Regions from separate parts of the Bacillus sp. SH7-1 genome, predicted to be linked through region 2. Evidence: riboswitches for the same ligand, from Rfam matches in the RefSeq annotation. Region 2 holds a riboswitch; each other region holds the start of a gene.
What was found. A riboswitch is a leader RNA that binds a small molecule or an ion and turns the genes downstream of it on or off. The one in region 2 is predicted to bind S-adenosylmethionine.
Positions count from the first base shown of each region.

Region 1: another riboswitch for S-adenosylmethionine. It lies ahead of DN390_RS30035 (ECF-type riboflavin transporter substrate-binding protein); the one in region 2 lies ahead of mtnK (S-methyl-5-thioribose kinase).
Region 3: another riboswitch for S-adenosylmethionine. It lies ahead of DN390_RS18600 (ABC transporter permease); the one in region 2 lies ahead of mtnK (S-methyl-5-thioribose kinase).

Region 1 is NZ_QNUD01000067.1:2,953-9,469, forward strand. It holds gene DN390_RS30025 (energy-coupling factor transporter transmembrane component T family protein) at 1-497, opposite strand, end outside; gene DN390_RS30030 (ABC transporter ATP-binding protein) at 490-2,190, opposite strand; gene DN390_RS30035 (ECF-type riboflavin transporter substrate-binding protein) at 2,201-2,749, opposite strand; SAM riboswitch class I at 2,889-3,004, opposite strand; gene DN390_RS30040 (aspartate/glutamate racemase family protein) at 3,158-3,838, shown strand; gene DN390_RS30045 (macrolide family glycosyltransferase) at 3,888-5,066, opposite strand; gene DN390_RS30050 (peptidoglycan D,D-transpeptidase FtsI family protein) at 5,451-6,517, opposite strand, start outside.
Region 2 is NZ_QNUD01000009.1:338,800-345,316, reverse strand. It holds gene DN390_RS10730 (pyridoxal phosphate-dependent aminotransferase) at 1-1,181, opposite strand, end outside; gene DN390_RS10725 (carbon-nitrogen family hydrolase) at 1,196-2,059, shown strand; SAM riboswitch class I at 2,131-2,273, shown strand; gene mtnK (S-methyl-5-thioribose kinase) at 2,365-3,546, shown strand; gene mtnA (S-methyl-5-thioribose-1-phosphate isomerase) at 3,543-4,598, shown strand; gene DN390_RS10710 (YvrJ family protein) at 4,673-4,834, shown strand; gene DN390_RS10705 (3-hydroxybutyrate dehydrogenase) at 4,864-5,640, opposite strand; gene DN390_RS10700 (PadR family transcriptional regulator) at 5,836-6,168, shown strand; gene DN390_RS10695 (DUF1129 domain-containing protein) at 6,168-6,517, shown strand, end outside.
Region 3 is NZ_QNUD01000021.1:65,483-71,999, reverse strand. It holds gene DN390_RS18620 (multidrug effflux MFS transporter) at 1-173, shown strand, start outside; gene DN390_RS18615 (hypothetical protein) at 207-653, opposite strand; gene DN390_RS18610 (hypothetical protein) at 925-1,428, shown strand; gene DN390_RS18605 (DUF3951 domain-containing protein) at 1,445-1,660, opposite strand; SAM riboswitch class I at 1,828-1,933, shown strand; gene DN390_RS18600 (ABC transporter permease) at 2,070-2,987, shown strand; gene DN390_RS18595 (ABC transporter permease) at 3,005-4,009, shown strand; gene DN390_RS18590 (ABC transporter ATP-binding protein) at 3,966-4,976, shown strand; gene DN390_RS18585 (ABC transporter ATP-binding protein) at 4,973-5,746, shown strand; gene DN390_RS18580 (peptide ABC transporter substrate-binding protein) at 5,760-6,517, shown strand, end outside.

The sequences.
Region 1 (6,517 bases), on a different contig from region 2:
ACTTTATATTCGGACTGAATATCAGGTATATAACGTAATGCAATATTTATTGCATATGTAATCTTATAATGAATACGAAATTTACTTAAGCTACTCACGAATTCGCTTGAATCAGTCGTATAAATAAAAATAAGTGTGAATGGTAATAAAGTAAAATATTTTAATGACAGTGTAGCTGCATAAAATAATGTTTCATACGTAATTGTTGCATACCCAATATGCACAAACGAAGTATAGGATTCGGTTAATTCAGATCCATGGGTTGGTGTAATAAATAAAATCATGACAGAATTTAATAAACTAAATGTGAATATAACACTAAAAACAATAAAAATTTTACGAAATGGAATTTTGGCAACTAAAAGTCCGATACATCCAATCAAAAATACAACTAGCAATACACGAAAATCAAAAAATAAAAAAGTAAGCGTCATACAAAAAATAAATAACAACAATTTTACTGCTCCATCCATGCGATGAAAATATGTACTATACACCTTCCTCCCTCCTCTTAACATCAAAATAAAGTTCTATAAACCTTTCGGGATATGCAATCCCACTAAATTTAACTAGTTTGAATAATGAACTTTCCCTTAGATTCGCTCTTTGTAACGTTTCTGGATGCCCTAACACAATAGAAGCGGTATTATTCGCAATAATTTTCCCTTCATGTAAAACTATCGCTCTGTCTGTATATTCCAATGCGAGATTCATATCGTGTGTGATCAAAATAAACGATATTCTCTTTGCAGCTAATTTTCTAATAAACGACATAAATTGTTTATAATGATAATAATCTTGTCCCGCTGTCGGTTCATCTAATATGATAAGTTTCGGATTTGTTGTTAGTACAGATGCAATCGTTAATCTCTTTTTTTGTCCATAACTTAACGCCTGAATTGGCCAATTTCGAAATGGATACAAACCACAAACTTTTAACGCTTCTTCCGCTCTAAGCTTAATTTCTTCCTTTGAAATTTTTTTTAATTTTAATGAAAACGAAACCTCTTCCATAACAGTAGGTTGAGTAATCATATGATTAGGATTTTGCATCACATAAGATATAACCTCACCGCGTTTACGAATAGACCAAGAATTAATATTTACTCCATCAATTAAAATCCTATCATTCTTTGTTTTGTTTATCCCTATAAGACTATGAGCTAATGTTGATTTTCCAGCTCCATTATGGCCTAAAAGTGCTACTATTTCCCCTTTATATATAGAGAAATTCACATTATCTAATACTTTTTGTTTATTAGAATATGAGAATGACAAGTTCTCTACTTTCAATAATTCTTTTTTTGTAGGAGTGTCTTTACAAAAAACTTGCTTCTCCATCCACTCATTTATTACGCTACTAACACTTTCCCTATGAAGATTTTCAAGTGGGTATATTACGTCATTATTACTATCAAAATGTAATCTCTTTAATACTTCTATATACATAGGTTCTCTTAAGCCTATAGATGGTAATATATTTGACGCTAAAATCTTTTCAGGTGTCCCAATCGCAACAATTTCACCTTCATCAATTAAAATGATTTTATCTAAATCCAGGTTTAACATTTCTTCTATTCGATGTTCAATAATTACAATTGTTTTATTATATTGTTTATGTATATCTTTAATTAGTTGTATTGTATGTATGGCGCTTAGCGGATCTAAATTTGCTAACGGTTCATCGAACAATAATATATCAGCATTTGTTGTTAACAGACCTGCTAGAGAAACAGTTTGTTTTTGCCCTCCTGATAATTCATGTGGACTTTGTTTATGAAAAGTATGCATCTTCACCTTTTTTAATGAATCCGAAACAATCTTTTTCATATCAACTTGATTTACACATTCGTTTTCTAAATAAAAAGCTACATCTTCTTCTACTGTAAGACCAATAAATTGTGCATCTTGATCTTGCAAAATTGTTCCAACCTGTTTACTCTGTTCAAAAACACTTCCTTTCCTCGGATCTTTTCCGTCAATTAAAATAGTACCAGTACTAGTCCCTTCATAAGAAAATGGGATTAGCCCATTCATACAATGAGCTAACGTTGACTTCCCTGAACCACTACGTCCAGCAACTAGTACTTTTTCTCCAGGATATATATGAAACGTAATGTCTTTTACAGTAGGCTGTGCTGCATGTTCATATTGAAAGCTGAATTGTTCAAAAGAAATAATTGGTTGCATGTTAACATCCCTACTTTTCAATTTTTAAATGTGTATGTTTCTTATTAGATTTCGCTAAACCAATTGTAATTGGCAATCCAAGAACTAAAAACACAATAACATCAGCAATTGTTGCTCCTAATACTTGTATAACAATTTTGTCAAACGGTTCTCCCATCACAATAATATCGAATGCCCCAGCAAATATAATTGCAATGACAATACCAATTAACCCAGTAATGGCTAAATTAGAAATATCACCCTTATTATACGTCCCGTTTTTCACACTAAAGCCAACTCGTTTTTGAATGAGACCCATTGCAAGGCCGATAATTCCTGAACTAATAACCCACCCCCACCAAATACCCCATCCAGCGATTGTATCTGTTACGGTATGACCGATAAGTCCTATTAATAGTCCTGCCACTGGACCAAATAAAGCTCCAAAAACAGTTAATATAGCTAATGCAGGTTTAATAAATGTATTTGGTGCAATAGAAAACCCCCAAAGTCCTAATATCCCGTATAAAGCCGATCCAATTCCAATTGCTACTACTAATTTTGTTGATAATTTGTTCATTTCAATTCCCCTCTCATATTAGTCAACTTTTATTACTCTATATTTATTTTGAAAATGAATTATGCATCGACACTTCCTTTCTATACAACAAAAAATGACCTCTTACATAAGAGGTCATTTTCTTTCACGTTCAAGAATCCTCTTATCTTCCAAAAAACACATCGTGTTCTCTGCGGAATTAGCACCTTCCTATAAATGTACATAGGGGTTGCTGAGGTTTCATAGGGCCGTTCCCTCCACCTCTCTGGATAAGTATTAATTTGTAATTCGTATTATGGCACTAAGAAGTATAAATTTCAATACTTTTCTAATTATTTTTATTTTTTATTTAACGGTACATTTAAATCATTGTATTCTTATCGGAATTATGAAATAATAAATTCAAAATAGTTACGGGAGGAATGTACGATGAAAGTAATTGGTTTAATTGGTGGACTAAGTTGGGAATCTACATCGTTATACTATAAACATATTAATACACTTACACTCTCTCAATATGATCAAAATGCAAAGCTTGTTTTATATAGCATGGACTTTGATGAGGTAACTACTTTATTACAAAATCATCAGTATGAAGAAGTGAAAAACGAATTAGTCACAGTTGCAAAAAAGGTTGAAAAATCTGGAGCTGAATTTTTATTAATGTGTTCCAATACGGTCCATTTATTTGCTGAAGAAGTAGAAAGTGCAATATCCATCCCGCTTCTTCACATTGGTGATGTAAGTGCTAAAGAAATGGTAGAACAGAATATACAGCGTATTGGACTATTGGGTACGAAACAAACGATGGAACAAGACTTCTATAAATCACGTCTAGCAAATTATAACATTGAGACAATCATCCCAAATAAAGAGGAAAGAAATTTTATTCATCATGTTATTTTAAATGAATTAAGTAAAGGAATTATTTCAGAAACATCAAAAGAAAAACTATTACAAATTACAAAATCATTAATTCAAAATGGCGCAGAAGGAATATTACTAGGATGTACTGAAATTCCTTTGCTTATTTCCCAAAACGACCTTACTGTACCTGTTTTTGATACTGCTTTTTTACACGCAAATACTGCTGTGCAGTTTGCGGGATAATAATATACAAGCATAAAGATTGAACCTCTATGCTTGTATATTGTTGACACTATTTATTTAAAAGAGATTCAATAACTGCAATTGCTTTTTTGGAACCCCCACATTCTAAAAAACTATCGTTAAGTTTTCGTATACCATGTTTATACTTTTCATTTGAAAGTACATCTGTTACTGCTTCTTTCAAAGTTTGCATATTAACATGTTCTTTCAATAACCAATGTGCTGCTTCAAGCTCAGTTAATCTTTGTGCTATCATTGGCTGATCTTTATCATGTGGAATTATGACAAATGGGACATTAAAATAAATGGCATCGTGAACGCTATTCATACCGCCATGTGTAATAAAAACATCTGCTTCACTTAATATTTCTGATTGGGGTACGTATGAAGAAATTATAAAATTATTTGGCGCTTTTTTAATTTTAGAACGATCATTTCTATCACCAATTGTCATTATAACTAACCCATCAAAATCTGAGAAAGCATCAATACATGTATTAAAGAATGGTTCGAGTCCTTCAAGTAGTGTTCCCATTGAAATGTAAATCACTTTCTTATCTTTAAGCAATTCAAGTGGAAACTCTACATTTGTTTTACGCTTTGAAATACTCGGCCCAATAAAAATGTTATTTTCTCCGAATGAATCGCTATTAGGTTGAAAATAACGACTTGTGTACACGAGAGAAATATCTCCCTTATTATGCATAAATTGAAGATTATTTTTAGGCTTTACGCCAAATTTATGTTCCATTTGATATAGTAATTGGCCGGAAAGCTCATCGGGTTGGAATTGTATTTCTGCATTTGGATGAAAAGGTAAAGTCTCTAAAATTTCTGGAGGAATTAAAAATATAGGAGAAGAAACTACACCTGGAATTTGTAAATACTCCTTTACTAACTCTCCAGCACCAAATATATCATAAATTACGAAATCAAAATTTATGCTTTCATATAATTTTTTCGTAATTTCTAATATATATAAAGAAGTTTGAACATGTACATGAAAGAAAGAATTCAACCCATATGAAGTTTCAGTATCAATAGAAATCTCCTTTAATAAATCTGGATGGGTATAAACGGTAGCTCCCAAATCTTCAATTCTGCCTTTAAAGTGTTCTGTTGTAATATAATGTACGTGATCCCCCCGTTCAGTAAAGGCTTTGACTAAACTTAATGTAGGATTTACATGTCCCTCTGCCGGAAAGTTAACCACTAAAATATTTAGCACTTATTTCTCACTCCTTACATTTAAATGCTCTTATTAATCATACTGTAATTATTACAGTCAATCTTCCCCTAATAGTCCTAATATACTTACTGCTTTAGATTGATAAATAATTGTCAGTTAATAAATTAAAAAAGGCATCTACATAAGTAGATGCCTAACCGTGATAAGGAGTGTTCTGTGAGGTTAGAAAAAGCTTTTCAGCTTGTCCTATGCTATCAATATATGATTTAATTTATAAAATGTGAATAATTGATAGCATAATTTTATTCCTCACTATCACCCATTTTGAATCTATCCCTATATGAAAATGCATCTAGTTTCTATAACATTTCATATGTTTTAATCCTCTTTAGAACTATCTATTTTTATCGTTTCTCCAGTCAATCACTTATTTTTCAATTCGAAATAAGCATCTAATATTTCTTTTCCAATATCAGAGTTAATACCAGATTTATCATTAATAACCCATGGCACAACTACAGAGAATGCTATTTCTGGATTATCATATGGCGCATATCCTGCTAATGTTAAATTATAACATTCTCTTCGCTCACCTTTTTCATTTCTTCCAATATCACTTTCTCCACCGTATACTGTCTGTGCTGTCCCTGTTTTTCCCGCTGGTTTATACGGTGCTTTTTGGAATGTCTTTACTCCAGTCCCATCACCTTCTTGGAAAACTCTTCTAAATCCTTCCTTTACTTGATTTATATATTCCTCTTTCATATCTATTTTATTTAAAACGATTGGTTCTACTGAATGCACCACTTTACCAATCTCATCTTTTTGAGCGGTTTGCTCTCTAACCTCTTGAACAATCTGTGGCTTCATTCGATATCCACCGTTTGCAATTGTTGAAATATACTGTACAAGCTGAAGCGGTGTATACGTGTCATACTGGCCAATTGAGTAGTCTAATAAGAAACCTGGTTGGTTATCTTTTTTACCAATTTGTCCAGCTGTTTCATTCGGTAAATCGATGCCTGTTGGAACACCTAATCCAAATTGCCTGAAATAATATCTCATTTTATCAAAGTATTCCTGTTTAATATTTAATGAACTATTTTTCACATAATCCACACCTGCGATTTTTAATGCTGTATTAAACATATAAACGTTTGAAGAAACTTGTAACGCTCTTAAATCGTCAATATTTCCAAATTCTTTCCAAGACTTCTTCTCCTTAGTACCTTTAAACTTCATAGGTGCATCATAAAAATAAGTACCTGGTGTTATAGCTTTCGTTTCAAATCCAGTTAAAACTGTCGCACCTTTAACTGTTGACCCCAGCTCGTATGAACTAGTCATTGTGCCTAATGCATAGTCTTCAACTTCTGTTTTTCCGTCTTTTTCTACAAGTCTTTTCCCAGCCATTGATAAGACTTGTCCGTTTTTCGGATTCATCATTACAACGAAAGCACGGTCCAACATGGATTCCGAGCCTTTATATG
Region 2 (6,517 bases):
AATGGCTTTTTGAAAAAATTTAATTTATCAATTCGATTAATGGCTTCTCGTAATCTATCTTCTGTATGCAAGAGACCAACGCGGACATACCCTTCGCCATGCTCACCAAATCCAACACCAGGAGCAACTGCGACGTGTGCTTTTTCTAGTAAAATATCAGAAAATTGCTCGGATGTATAACCTTCCGGTACAGGAAGCCATGCAAAGAATGATCCGGTTGGAATGTCTACCTTCCAACCAATTGAGTGACAAGCTGAAATAAGAGCGTTTCTCCGGGATTCGTAACTATTTACAAGATCTACTACGCAAGACTGTGAACTTAATAGTGCTTCGCGGGCAGCATCTTGAACTGCACCAAAAATACTAACATACATATGATCTTGTAATAAGTTAATTGTTTCAATCACACTTTCATTACCTACAGCAAAAGCGATGCGCCAGCCAGCCATATTGAAAGTTTTCGATAATGTGTAAATTTCGATTCCTGTATCTTTGGCACCGTCTGCTTGTAAGAAACTAACAGGCTTTTGACCATCGAACCCAATAGCACCGTAAGCAAAATCATGAACAACTAATATATTGTGTTTATTAGCAAAATGAATAGTTTCATCAAAAAAATCTTTTGATGCAGTAGCACCTGTAGGATTATTTGGATAGTTTAAAAACATTAATTTTGCACGCTCGGCGATAGAGTCATCAATTTTCGTATAATCTGGTAAAAAATTATTTTCTGCAATAAGCGGCATTATTTCAAATTGTGCTTTTGCTAAAGCAACTCCTGATAAATAATCTGGATAGCCTGGATCTGGAACGAGAATAGTATCACCAGGGTTTGTAAAACAAACTGGTAATTCTACTAATCCGGCCTTTCCACCAAACAATATAGCAACTTCCGTTTTTGGATTTACTACTACATCATATTCACGTTGATAGAATGTTGCCACGGCTTCTTTTAAGCTTTCATGTCCGCGAAATGGCGGATATTTATGATGAACGGTCTTTTCTGCAGCATCTTGCAAAGCTTTTACGATATGCTGCGGTGTTGGTTGATCTGGATTACCTTGACCTAGATTAATAACATCGTGACCAGCTGCTACGACTTTGTTAACTTTTGCAACAAGTGAAGCGAAAAATTGTGTTGGCAATGATGTTACTATCTCAGAAGGTTGAAATGATTTCATACTTTCCACCTCTTTTGAAAGTTGTTACAATTCTAGTGACAAATGATATAATCTTTCCAGTATTTTGTAAAGAAAAAAATGAGAATGGGGCTGAAAAAATGAAAGTCGCATGTATTCAAATGGATATTGTCTTTGGAGATGTAGAAAAAAATATTGAGAATGCTAAGAATAAAATAAGCGAAGCAATGAAGGAAAGACCAGATGTTATCGTCTTACCAGAACTATGGACAACAGGTTATGATTTAACGAGACTTTCTGAAATTGCAGATAGGGATGGATTGGAAACGAAAGAAAAGTTGATAGAATGGTCGAAACAATATGGTGTACATATTGTTGGTGGTTCTATAGCAAAGCAAACAGAACAAGGTGTTACAAATACAATGTATGTTGTAACGAATAAAGGAGAACTAGTCAATGAATATAGTAAAGTGCATTTATTTCAGCTTATGGATGAGCATAAATATTTAATCGCTGGAAATAGTACAGGTGAATTTAAGTTAGATGATGTAGAGTGCGCTGGCACAATTTGTTATGATATTCGTTTTCCGGAGTGGATGCGCGTTCATACTGCTAAAGGTGCAAAAGTGTTATTTGTTGTAGCAGAATGGCCATTAGTTCGTTTAGCACATTGGCGTTTGCTATTGCAAGCAAGAGCAGTTGAAAATCAGTGTTATGTTATTGCATGTAATAGGGCAGGAAAGGATCCGAATAATGAGTTTGCCGGTCATTCTTTAATTGTCGACCCTTGGGGCGAAGTTGTTGTAGAAGCGAATGAAGAAGAATCAATTTTATTTGGAGAGCTTACATTGGAGAAAATTAAAGAAGTACGGAAAGGAATTCCAGTTTTTGCAGATCGTCGTCCAGAATTATACAAATAAAATGTTGACAAGTGATTTTTATTCTTGGTATAGTCTTCAACATAAAGTTAAAAATTCAAAAAATTATACAACTCTTATCAAGAGCAGGTGGAGGGATTTGGCCCGATGAAGCCCAGCAACCGACCGTAATACCATTGTGAAATGGGGCGTCTATTTACGCCAAAAGGCACGGTGCTAATTCCAGCAGAAAGTAAAACTTTCTGGCAGATAAGAGGGGAGAAGATAAACTTCAAACCTCTTTCTTAGTGGAAAGAGGTTTTTCTACGTCAGAAAAACCTCTGAATTAAAAAAAGGGGGAGAAGACGATGGGATATTATTCATTAACTGAAACAACAGCTATACAATATGCGAAAGCACGCGGTTATTTTGAAAAGAAAGCAAATGTAGTTTGTCATGAAATTGGAGATGGAAATTTAAATTATGTGTTTAAATTAGATGATGGAGAGAAGTCTATTATAATAAAACAGGCACTGCCATATGCGAAAGTGGTTGGTGAGAGCTGGCCATTGTCTATAAAAAGAGCGACGATTGAAAGCAAGGCATTACAAATTTTTGCAAAGTATATACCGGATTATGTTCCGTTAGTGCACAGTCATGATGAAGAGTTAGCAATAACAGTAATTGAAGACTTATCAAGACTAACAATTACAAGAAAAGGATTAATAGATGGAGAAGAGTATCCACTTTTATCCCAACATATCGGTCGTTTTCTAGCGCATGTTTTATTTTATACTTCAGATTTTGGTTTACAGTCAGAAGAGAAAAGGGTACTAGAAGGTACATTTGTAAACCCAGACCTTTGCAAAATTACAGAAGATTTGGTGTTTACAGATCCGTTTGGTCATTACGATACGAATGATTATGAGCCGGAGTTACAATTGGCTGTTGATGAACTTTGGAGTGATAAAACTTTAAAACTAAAAGTAGCGCAATATAAATATAAGTTTTTAACGAAAAAAGAAGCACTTATTCATGGGGATTTACATACAGGTAGTATTTTTTCATCACCTTCTGAAACGAAAGTAATTGATCCAGAATTTGCAACGTATGGTCCATTTGGATTTGACATCGGTCAATTTATTGCAAATCTATTATTAAATGCTTTATCTAGAGAAGAAGAACAGAGAAGTGTACTATTTTTCCATATAGAGAAGACATGGAGTTATTTTGTAGAAACTTTTACGAGGTTATGGATTGGAGAAGGTGTAGAAGCATATACGAAAGAAAAACAATGGTTACCAATTATTTTGCAAAATATTTTTACGGATGCTGTTGGATTTGCTGGATGTGAGCTTATCCGTAGAACAATTGGCCTAGCGCATGTAGCTGATTTAGATGAAATAACAAATAAAGAAACGAGAATTCAAGCTAAGAAAAAAGCGTTATCCTTAGGTAAAGAACTAATAAAATATGAATCCAAGAGTGCTGATATTCAATTGTTCCGAACACTATTTCAACAGACAGTTTCTGGAGGGGTAAAAGCATGAGCACAATTGTTACTATTCCGAGGTCTGTAAGTTGGAAAGGGGATGCTATTGCAGTATTAAATCAAACAAAGTTGCCGCATAGCACAGAATATAAAACATTAACGACGATTGAAGAGGTATGGAAAAGTATTGTCATGCTAGAAGTACGAGGAGCTCCTGCAATTGGAATTGTAGCTGCATTTGGCTTGGCGCTTGCATCAAAAAAATATAACACTGTACATATTGAAGAATTTCAAAAGAAGTTTAATAGAGATTGTAATTATTTAGGAACGTCACGCCCGACAGCAGTCAATTTATTTTGGGCAATCGATCGTATGAGAGAATCTATTCGAGAAATTACTACAATAAAAGAAGCACAAAAAATATTAGAAGAAGAAGCGCTTCTCATTCAGCAAGAAGATGGAGCGGTATGCCGGAGTATTGGAGAACATGCATTAACATGTTTTAAAGACGGTGATAACATTTTAACAATTTGTAATGCTGGTAGTATCGCAACTGCTAAATATGGTACTGCATTAGCACCGTTTTATATTGGGAAAGAAAAAGGTATACGTTTACATGCGTATGCGTGTGAAACAAGACCAGTTTTACAAGGCGGACGTTTAACAACGTGGGAATTAAAACAGGCAGATATTGATGTAACACTTATTACAGATAATACGGCAGCTCATGCTATTCAAACGAAAGAAGTAAACGCGATTATTGTGGGAGCGGACCGAATTGTTGCAAATGGAGATACAGCAAATAAAATCGGAACAATGAATTTAGCTATATTAGCAAAGTATTTCAATATTCCATTTTACGTTGCAGCTCCGTTATCTACATTTGATATAACGAAACAAACAGGCTCTGAAATTGTTATTGAAGAAAGAGACGAAACAGAAGTTACGAAAATTTTTGGGAAACAGGTGGTACCAATTGGAACTGATGTTTATAATCCTGCATTTGACGTAACACCGAATGAATTAATTACAGGTATTGTTACTGAGAAAGGTATTATACGTGGAAATTATAAGCAAGAAATTGCATCATTGTTTGAAAAAACAAGCTAATACATAATAGCTTGTTTTTTTATGCCTAAATGTGTTCGTTTCTCTTATTTATATAATGAAAGGAGGCGAAAAAGATGGAAGAGTGGATTAAGATGATAGGTAATGTAGGGTTTCCAATTGTGGTAACATTATATTTACTCCATCGGATTGAAAATAAATTAGATGGGGTAATTGTTGCAATAGAAAAGTTGCCGCGGCAATTACTACAGCATGACGATCCTCGCGATAAAAAATAAAGTTTGCTCTTCGTGAGCAAACTTTATTTTTATTGAGCAGTATAACCACCATCGATAACAACAGCTTGCCCGGTTATACCTTTCGCTTTTTCACTCGCTAAAAACATCGCATAATCAGCAATTTCTTGTACTTGTAATAAGCGTTTTTGTGGCACAAGTGGATAAATGACTTCTTCTAAAACATTTTCAAGTGGTACATTTCGAGTCGTGGCTAAGTCTTGTAGTTGGTTGCGGACGAGAGGGGTATCGACATAACCAGGACAAAGAGCATTTACAGTAATACCATGCGTAGCGCCTTCTAAAGCAGCAACTTTTGTTAATCCAATTACGCCATGTTTGGCACTATTGTAGGCGGATTTTCCTGCAAATCCAACGAGGCCATTAATGGAAGCGACATTAATAATTCGGCCATACTTTTGTTTTTTCATGATTGGGAAGACATGCTTAATTGCGATAAAAGGAGCGATTTGCATAATTTTAATAAGCAGTTCGAACTTTTCGGTTGGAAAGTCTTCAATTGGTGAAACGTGTTGCATTCCTGCGTTATTAATTAATATATGTAATGAACCGAAATGATCAACTGTTTGAGAAATTGCAGCTGTAATTTCTTCTTCAGATGTAACATCACATTTTAAACCGATAGCCTGATAGCCTTCTTTTTGTAGTTGTTCAGCAGCTTCTTTTGCACGTTCTTCAAGACGATCGGTAATAACAACTTTTGCACCTTCTTTTGCAAAAGCGTTTCCCATTTCATAACCAATACCACTTGCAGCGCCTGTTAAAAAAACAACTCGATTTGTAACCATGATGAAAAACACTCCTTCATAATAAAGTTTTCATATTGCTCTATTTAGAGAGGGTATAATAAAATTCCTGCAAACATTTGGAAAAATATTGTTAGCTATCTTGCTTTACAAAATAGTCCCTGCTATACTGTTTTGTAAAGCAAGATACTTACGCTTATCTATCTTGTAAAACAAGATAGTGGGAGGATTTGAATTATGTCGACAAGTCAAATGCTGAAAGGGATTTTAGAAGGATGTTTACTTGCTATTATTTCTGAAGGTGAAATATACGGTTATGAAATGAGTGAAAAGCTAGCGAAGTATGGCTTTACCATGGCAAGTGAAGGAAGTATTTATCCGTTATTAATACGGATGCAAAAGGAAGGATTAATAACAAGTGTAATGAAGGAATCTCCATCTGGCCCAAAGCGAAAATATTATACATTAACAGAAAAAGGTGAAGATGCACTTGATGAATTTATGGATCGCTGGGAAGCGATGCAAAGTAGTGTGGAACGTCTACTTGAAGGGAAGGGGAGAAGAAAATAATGTTATCAAATGAAGCACGGAAGTTTTTATTAGATATGAGATTATTTTTGACCGCAAAGGGTGTGAAAGAAAGCGATATTGAGAGCTTTATCGAAGACGCAGAACTTCATTTAATAGAAGGTGAAAGTGATGGGAAAAGAGTAGAAGATATTTTCGGAAGCTCACCGAAAGAATATGCAAATGAACTTGTAAAAGTGATGGAAAGAGATAGACAAGAAACGTGGAAGCAAATTGGTTTTACAGTAATGAATATCGTATCTTTTTGGATTATTGCTTCTATCTTAATAGTGAATAACGGAATTCTACAGATTTCACTTATTCAGTGCATTGGCTATAGCTTTACATTGAT
Region 3 (6,517 bases), on a different contig from region 2:
TTTCAGGAGCGCTTGTTGCACCGCTAGTAGGTATTGGTGGAAGTAACACCGCATTACCGATGGGTGTTGTAATAGCTCTTTGTGAAATTGGTGCGGTACTATGCTATTTATTTATGGCCAGAAGAAGTGAAAAGCAGTTTGAACTGCAACAAAGACAAAATTTAGAGGCTTAACAAAAAAGAACTGATTCAAAGGTAATATTTGAATCAGTTCTTTTTTTCATTTCTTTGAAATACCTCATACATATTATTCATGATCGTATCATATAAAACAGCAAGTTTATCCCACACCCAGCGATTACTATCGACTTCTTTTTCACCGCAGTCGATAATATCGGTATGATCGGTAATTTTATACGCTTTTTTAACGATAATAGGAGCAATCTTCGGTATGCGTGGGATTTCTTTTAAGATATCTGCAAAGTTTCCAATGTAGACGTGACCGATGATTTCGATTGTTAATGATTTATCCGATATATTTAGCACAGTATAAAATTGATTTGTATGTTGTTGTTTTAAATATTGGGCTAACTTAAATGGAGCATGTTTCTTTTTTAATACGCGGCGAAGGCTCTCTGTATTTTCAATATGAAGTGATTTTTCGCGAATGAGGACACGAATATCTTCTCCCATAAAAGGCATTGTGTTGTACATAGATGATTCTCCTTAAAAACTTACATATGCTTGCTTTATGCATATGTAAGTCTAGCATGGTTTGTTCTTTATGTGTGCTTACATTTTTGTAAGGTGCTGTAGTAAAGCAGTGCAAAAGTTATTTGTATAAAGTGACGATACTGTGACAAACATGTTGGTATATATGTTACGATGTCGTCTTAAGTGTAAAAAGTAGGATGTTCTCGGTATAATAACAAGTGGAGATAAAAGAAACTATAAGTAATAGCTGTAGATAAAAGGAGAAGAAGAGATGAAGAAGGTTTTGGGTATTGCTGTAATGGGAAGTATGCTCCTTCTAGCAGGGTGTAATGGAAATAAAGATACGAAAGAACCGAAAGAAAAGGTAGAGCAATCTACTGAACAAACAGAAGAGATGAAAGAATATCTTGCAGTACATGAAAAATACGATGTAAAGATGAATAAAGAAATTAATAAAGCACTGCAGTTATTTGAAGTGGCAAAAGAAAAGGGCGGTAAGGAAATAACGAATGCTACATATAAAGAAGATGTGCAAAAGGTAACGACTAGCATGTTAGAAGATATTGATCATATACGTAAAGAAATTCGTGTTCCAAAGTCGAAAGAGCAAGAACATGAGGTATATGCTGGTTTCTTAGATGAATCGGAACAAGCAATGAAAAAATTACAGAAGTTAGCTAAAGAAGAAGATTCATCGTTGATTCGTGATATAGAAATTAACTTTGCAACAGCATCGACATACTATAAACGTTTTCAAGCAGAAACGAAAAAATAACCTTGCCTGTGCAAGGTTATTTTTTCTTCTTACCATCGCCGTCTTCATCCTCGGATACTAATACCTTTTGTTCTTCGTGAAATTCGGAAATAGTTTGTCCAGTAATATTATCAAAGGGTGTGTAAAAAGAGGTGATGCTTTTCTTTTTGATGAAGAGTTTGTAGAAGCCGATGATGACAAGTATAACGATTGTTAAGGGTAATCCTATAGTAGCTAGAAGTAGGGGGTCCATCTTATAGCTCCTTTCATATCTTTTTTTATTATAGGCGAAATACGACATAGATAAATAAAAGTATTAAAAACTGATTTTTCTAAATATATCCAATTTGATTGACTTTTCATTTTTTCAGAATTATAATTCGAAATATACAATTTGAACCAAATAATAATATAGCAATTTACTTATCCAGAGAGGTAGAGGGACTGGCCCTATGACACCTCAGCAGCGGGTTCTGTAATAGGAACACCGTGCTAATTCCAGCAAGCAAGTCTTGAAAGATAAGTGATGGGCTTTGTTTATTAAGCCTTGATCTTATTTTTTAAGATCAAGGCTTTTTGTATTCTAAAAAGAGAAAAGGGAGTAATGGAAAAAGTACGTTAATAAAACTGAGTAAATACATGTGTTTAGGGGGGTTATTGAAGTGTATGTAATTAAAAAATTATCAGTTATGGTGTTCACGCTATGGGTTATTACGACAGTGACATTTCTAATTATGCATATTATTCCGGGGGATCCATTTTCATCAGATGCAAAAATCTTTCCTGAAGAAGTGATCCAAAACATGAGAGCGAAGTATCACCTTGATGAACCGTTATGGAATCAATATGTTGCTTATTTAGACGGCGTAGTTCATTTTGATTTTGGTGAATCTGTTCAATCAACCGGGCAAGGTGTATCAGAAATTATAACAACTGGTTTTGGTCCATCAGCAATTATTGGTTTACAAGCACTTGTTATTTCATTGCTAGTCGGAATTGCTGCAGGTACATTTGCTGCTCTCTATCATGGGAAGGTAATTGATTACGGTGTAAGTTTACTTGCCATCCTCGGTATTTCTATTCCGAGTTTTATTTTAGCACCACTATTTATACAAGTATTCGCTATTCAATTCGAGCTCTTACCAGTAGCCTCTTGGGGTACATTTGAACATACAGTATTACCATCTTTCGCATTGGCATTAGGACCAATCGCGGTTATTACAAGATTTGTTCGTTCTAATATGATCGAAGTATTGCAGAGTGATTATATTAAATTAGCAAGAGCGAAAGGTATACCAATTAAAAAAATCATTATAAGGCACGCTCTTCGAAATGCAATTGTTCCAGTACTTACATTTGTTGGACCATTAATGGCGGGATTGTTAACAGGTACTTTCGTTATTGAAAAGATTTTTTCAATTCCTGGTCTGGGAAAATATTTTGTAGACAGTATTTTTAACCGAGATTATCCAGTGATTATGGGAACAACGATTTTCTATAGTGCATTATTAATTTCTTGTATTTTCATTACAGATATTATTCATCGTATTGTTGATCCGCGTATTCGTTCTATTACGTAAGGAGGGGGGATATTTAAATGGGAGCTTATGAAATTAATAAACAGTTATTAACGAATGAAGAGAAAAAAGAATTAACGATAAATAAAGATCAGCAAACGATTAGCCGAAAAAAGGAAGTACTTCGTAAGTTTGTATCGAATCCAATCGCAGTTTTAGGGTCAGTGACGTTATTACTCATTATTGTATTCTCGCTTATTGGTGAAAGTTTAACGCCATTTACTGCGAGTGAGCAAGTAAAAGAGGCAACAAACTTACCGCCTAGTAGTGAACATTGGTTCGGAACAGATGATTTAGGTAGAGACATATGGGCACGTACATGGGCTGGCGGGAAAATTTCGCTAACAGTTGGATTGGTAGCAGCAGTTCTTGATATAGGGCTAGGTGTACTGATCGGTGGATTTAGTGGATATGTGAGAGGGCGCAATCGCCTTGGGACATTAATTGATGAGTGGATTATACGAGGAATCGAAGTGTTATACGGTATCCCGTATTTGTTAATTGTTATTTTACTATTAATCGTTATGAAACCAGGTCTTTTTACCATCATTATCGCCCTTGCATTAACAGGGTGGATTGGAATGGCTCGTCTCATTCGAGCTCAAGTCTTGTCTTTAAAACAAAGAGAGTTTGTTATTGCAGCGGAGCGATTAGGTACATCGCATATGAAAATTATATATGGACATTTAATTCCAAACTTAACAGGCATTATTATCGTGAATTTGTCATTTACAATTCCAGCGGCTATTTTCTCAGAATCATTTTTAAGCTTCATTGGTCTTGGAGTGCAATCACCAGCAGCGAGTTGGGGGACGATGACGAACGATGCACTTGGGACATTACTAAGTGGGGAATGGTGGCAGCTATTCTTCCCGGCAATCATGATTGCACTCATCATGTTCGCATTTAATGCAATTGGTGATGGTTTGCAAGATGCAATTGATCCGAAAATCGTAAAACGGAATCGAAAGGAGAAAAAACATGGGACAGCTCTTATCTTTAGAAAACGTAACGTTAGCCGTTGAAAAAGAGACCAGTAAGCAAGCAATTGTGAAGCATGTTTCCTTTTCTATTAACGAGGGTGAAATAGTTGCACTTGTAGGAGAAAGTGGTTCAGGAAAAAGTGTTACAGCACAATCCATTATCGGCTTAAATCAAGAAGCAATTCACATTGATGATGGAAATGTATCTTTCCAATCAAAGGAATTAACGAATTTAAAGGAAGCAGAATGGAATCAAATTCGTGGGAAAGATATTTCTTTTATCTTTCAAGACCCACTTTCATCTTTAAATCCGACGATGAAGGTGGGAAGGCAAATTACAGAGGTGATTTTGCAACACGAAAAGAAATCGAAAAAAGAGGCAAAAAAAATTGCAATTAACTTATTAAATGATTTAGGGATACATGAAGCAGAGAAACGCTTTGAACAGTACCCACATCAATTAAGCGGCGGTATGAGACAGCGTATTTGTTTAGCGATTGCGTTTGCTTGTCATCCAAAGCTTGTTATTGCAGATGAACCTACAACGGCATTAGATGTAACGATTCAGAAACAAATTATGGGGCTATTAAAAGAAAGAAAAGAAAAACAAAATACGAGTATTTTATTAATTACACATGATTTGGCACTTGTACGTGAAGTAGCTGACCGAGTAGTTGTTATGTACGGAGGGCGTGTCGTTGAAAAAGGAACGATACAGGAAGTAATAGGTTCTCCTAAACATCCATACACAAAAAGCTTATTACAAGCAATTCCGAATATGGATGATACCGAAAAAGTATTACGTGCAATCGAAGGAACGACACCTTCCATTGAGACGTTAAATAGCTTTGGTTGTCCTTTTGTAAATCGTTGCCCGGTAGCAATCAAAGAATGTATTCATCGTTTTCCAGAGAGAACAAAATATTCTGGGGAGCATAGCTCACATTGCTGGCAGCATGTTCTTGAGCATAACGAAGCGAAATCAAAAGAGAAGGTGAATGCCTCATGACGACAGATTTAATTACCGTAAAGCAAGTAACGAAAACGTATGGAAGTAAAAATAAAGAAATTGCAGCGTTAAAAGATATATCACTTTCTATCCCAAAAGGAACAACACTTGGCATTATTGGAGAGAGTGGTTCTGGAAAAACAACACTTGGTAAGCTCATAGCTGGGATCGAGAGCCCAACGTCTGGTGAAATTGATTATAACGGTCAAGTCGTTCACAAGTTGAATGCAGCTCATAAGCGTGATTTCTTACAGAAAGTACAGTTTATTTTTCAAGATTCCACAGCAGCATTAAATCCGCGCTGGAAAGTACGCGATAGCGTAACAGAAGGATATATTTCATTCGGACTTGGCGATAAAGGATTGAAAGATAAAGTCGCGGGTGATGCGCTAGAGCGTGTTGGGTTAGATAGACGATATATTGATCGCTACCCGCACGAATTTAGCGGAGGACAACGACAACGGATTGCTATTGCAAGGGCGTTATTGTGTGAGCCAGAAGTATTGATTCTTGATGAACCAATTTCAGCATTAGATGTTTCATTGCAAATTCAAATTGTACATTTGCTGCAAAAGATTCAAAAAGAACAAGGCTATACATATTTATTTATCGCGCACGATTTACCGATGGTTCACTATTTATGTGAAAAAGTGGCTGTCTTATATAAAGGAGAACTTGTTGAATTTGGAAATACGGACGAAGTATTCCGTAATCCACAACATTCTTATACAAAAACATTATTAGCATCAACACCAAAAATTTCAGGTTAAAGGAGAATGTAGGATGAAGAAGTTTTTACTGTTTGTCATTATGACTGTTTTAGCAATTACTTCTGTTGCTTGTGGTAAGAAAGAAACGCAAAAGGCGAGTGCTGGTAAGGGAGAAGGCGATCGATTAGTAACGAATATTGGTAGCGATCCATATACGCTTGATTCCGCTATTGCGACAGATAGTACTTCAGGTTATGTAATTGGACATTTATTCTCAAGCTTATATACGCAAGATAGTGATGGGAAATATCAAAATGAATTAGCAGAGAAGGAAGAAGTAAATGCTGATGGAACTGAGTATACAATTCATTTAAAGAAAGATATTAAATGGTCAGATGGTTCTGCTATTACAGCAAATGATTTTGAATTTGCATGGAAGCGATTATTAAATCCGAAAACGGGTTCTATGAATGCGACAGAAATGTATTTTATTAAAGGGGCAGAGGCATACAATACCGGAAAAGGTGAAGAAGGACAAGTTGGCATTCAAGTCATTGATCCTCAAACATTAAAGGTAACACTTGAACACCCAGTGTCTTCCATTAAACAAAAATTAGCAAGCTCATTATTCATTCCATTATCTAAAAAATCAATTGATGATAATAATAAATTAAAAACAGATCCAAAAGAGTTAATTACGAACGGACCATTCACGTTAAAAGAATGGAAGCATAATCAGGCTATTACAGTACAAAAAAATAAAGAATACTATGATAAAAAGGTAACATTAAAAGAAATTGAGTTTCGTATTATTCCAGATTCTAAAACAGC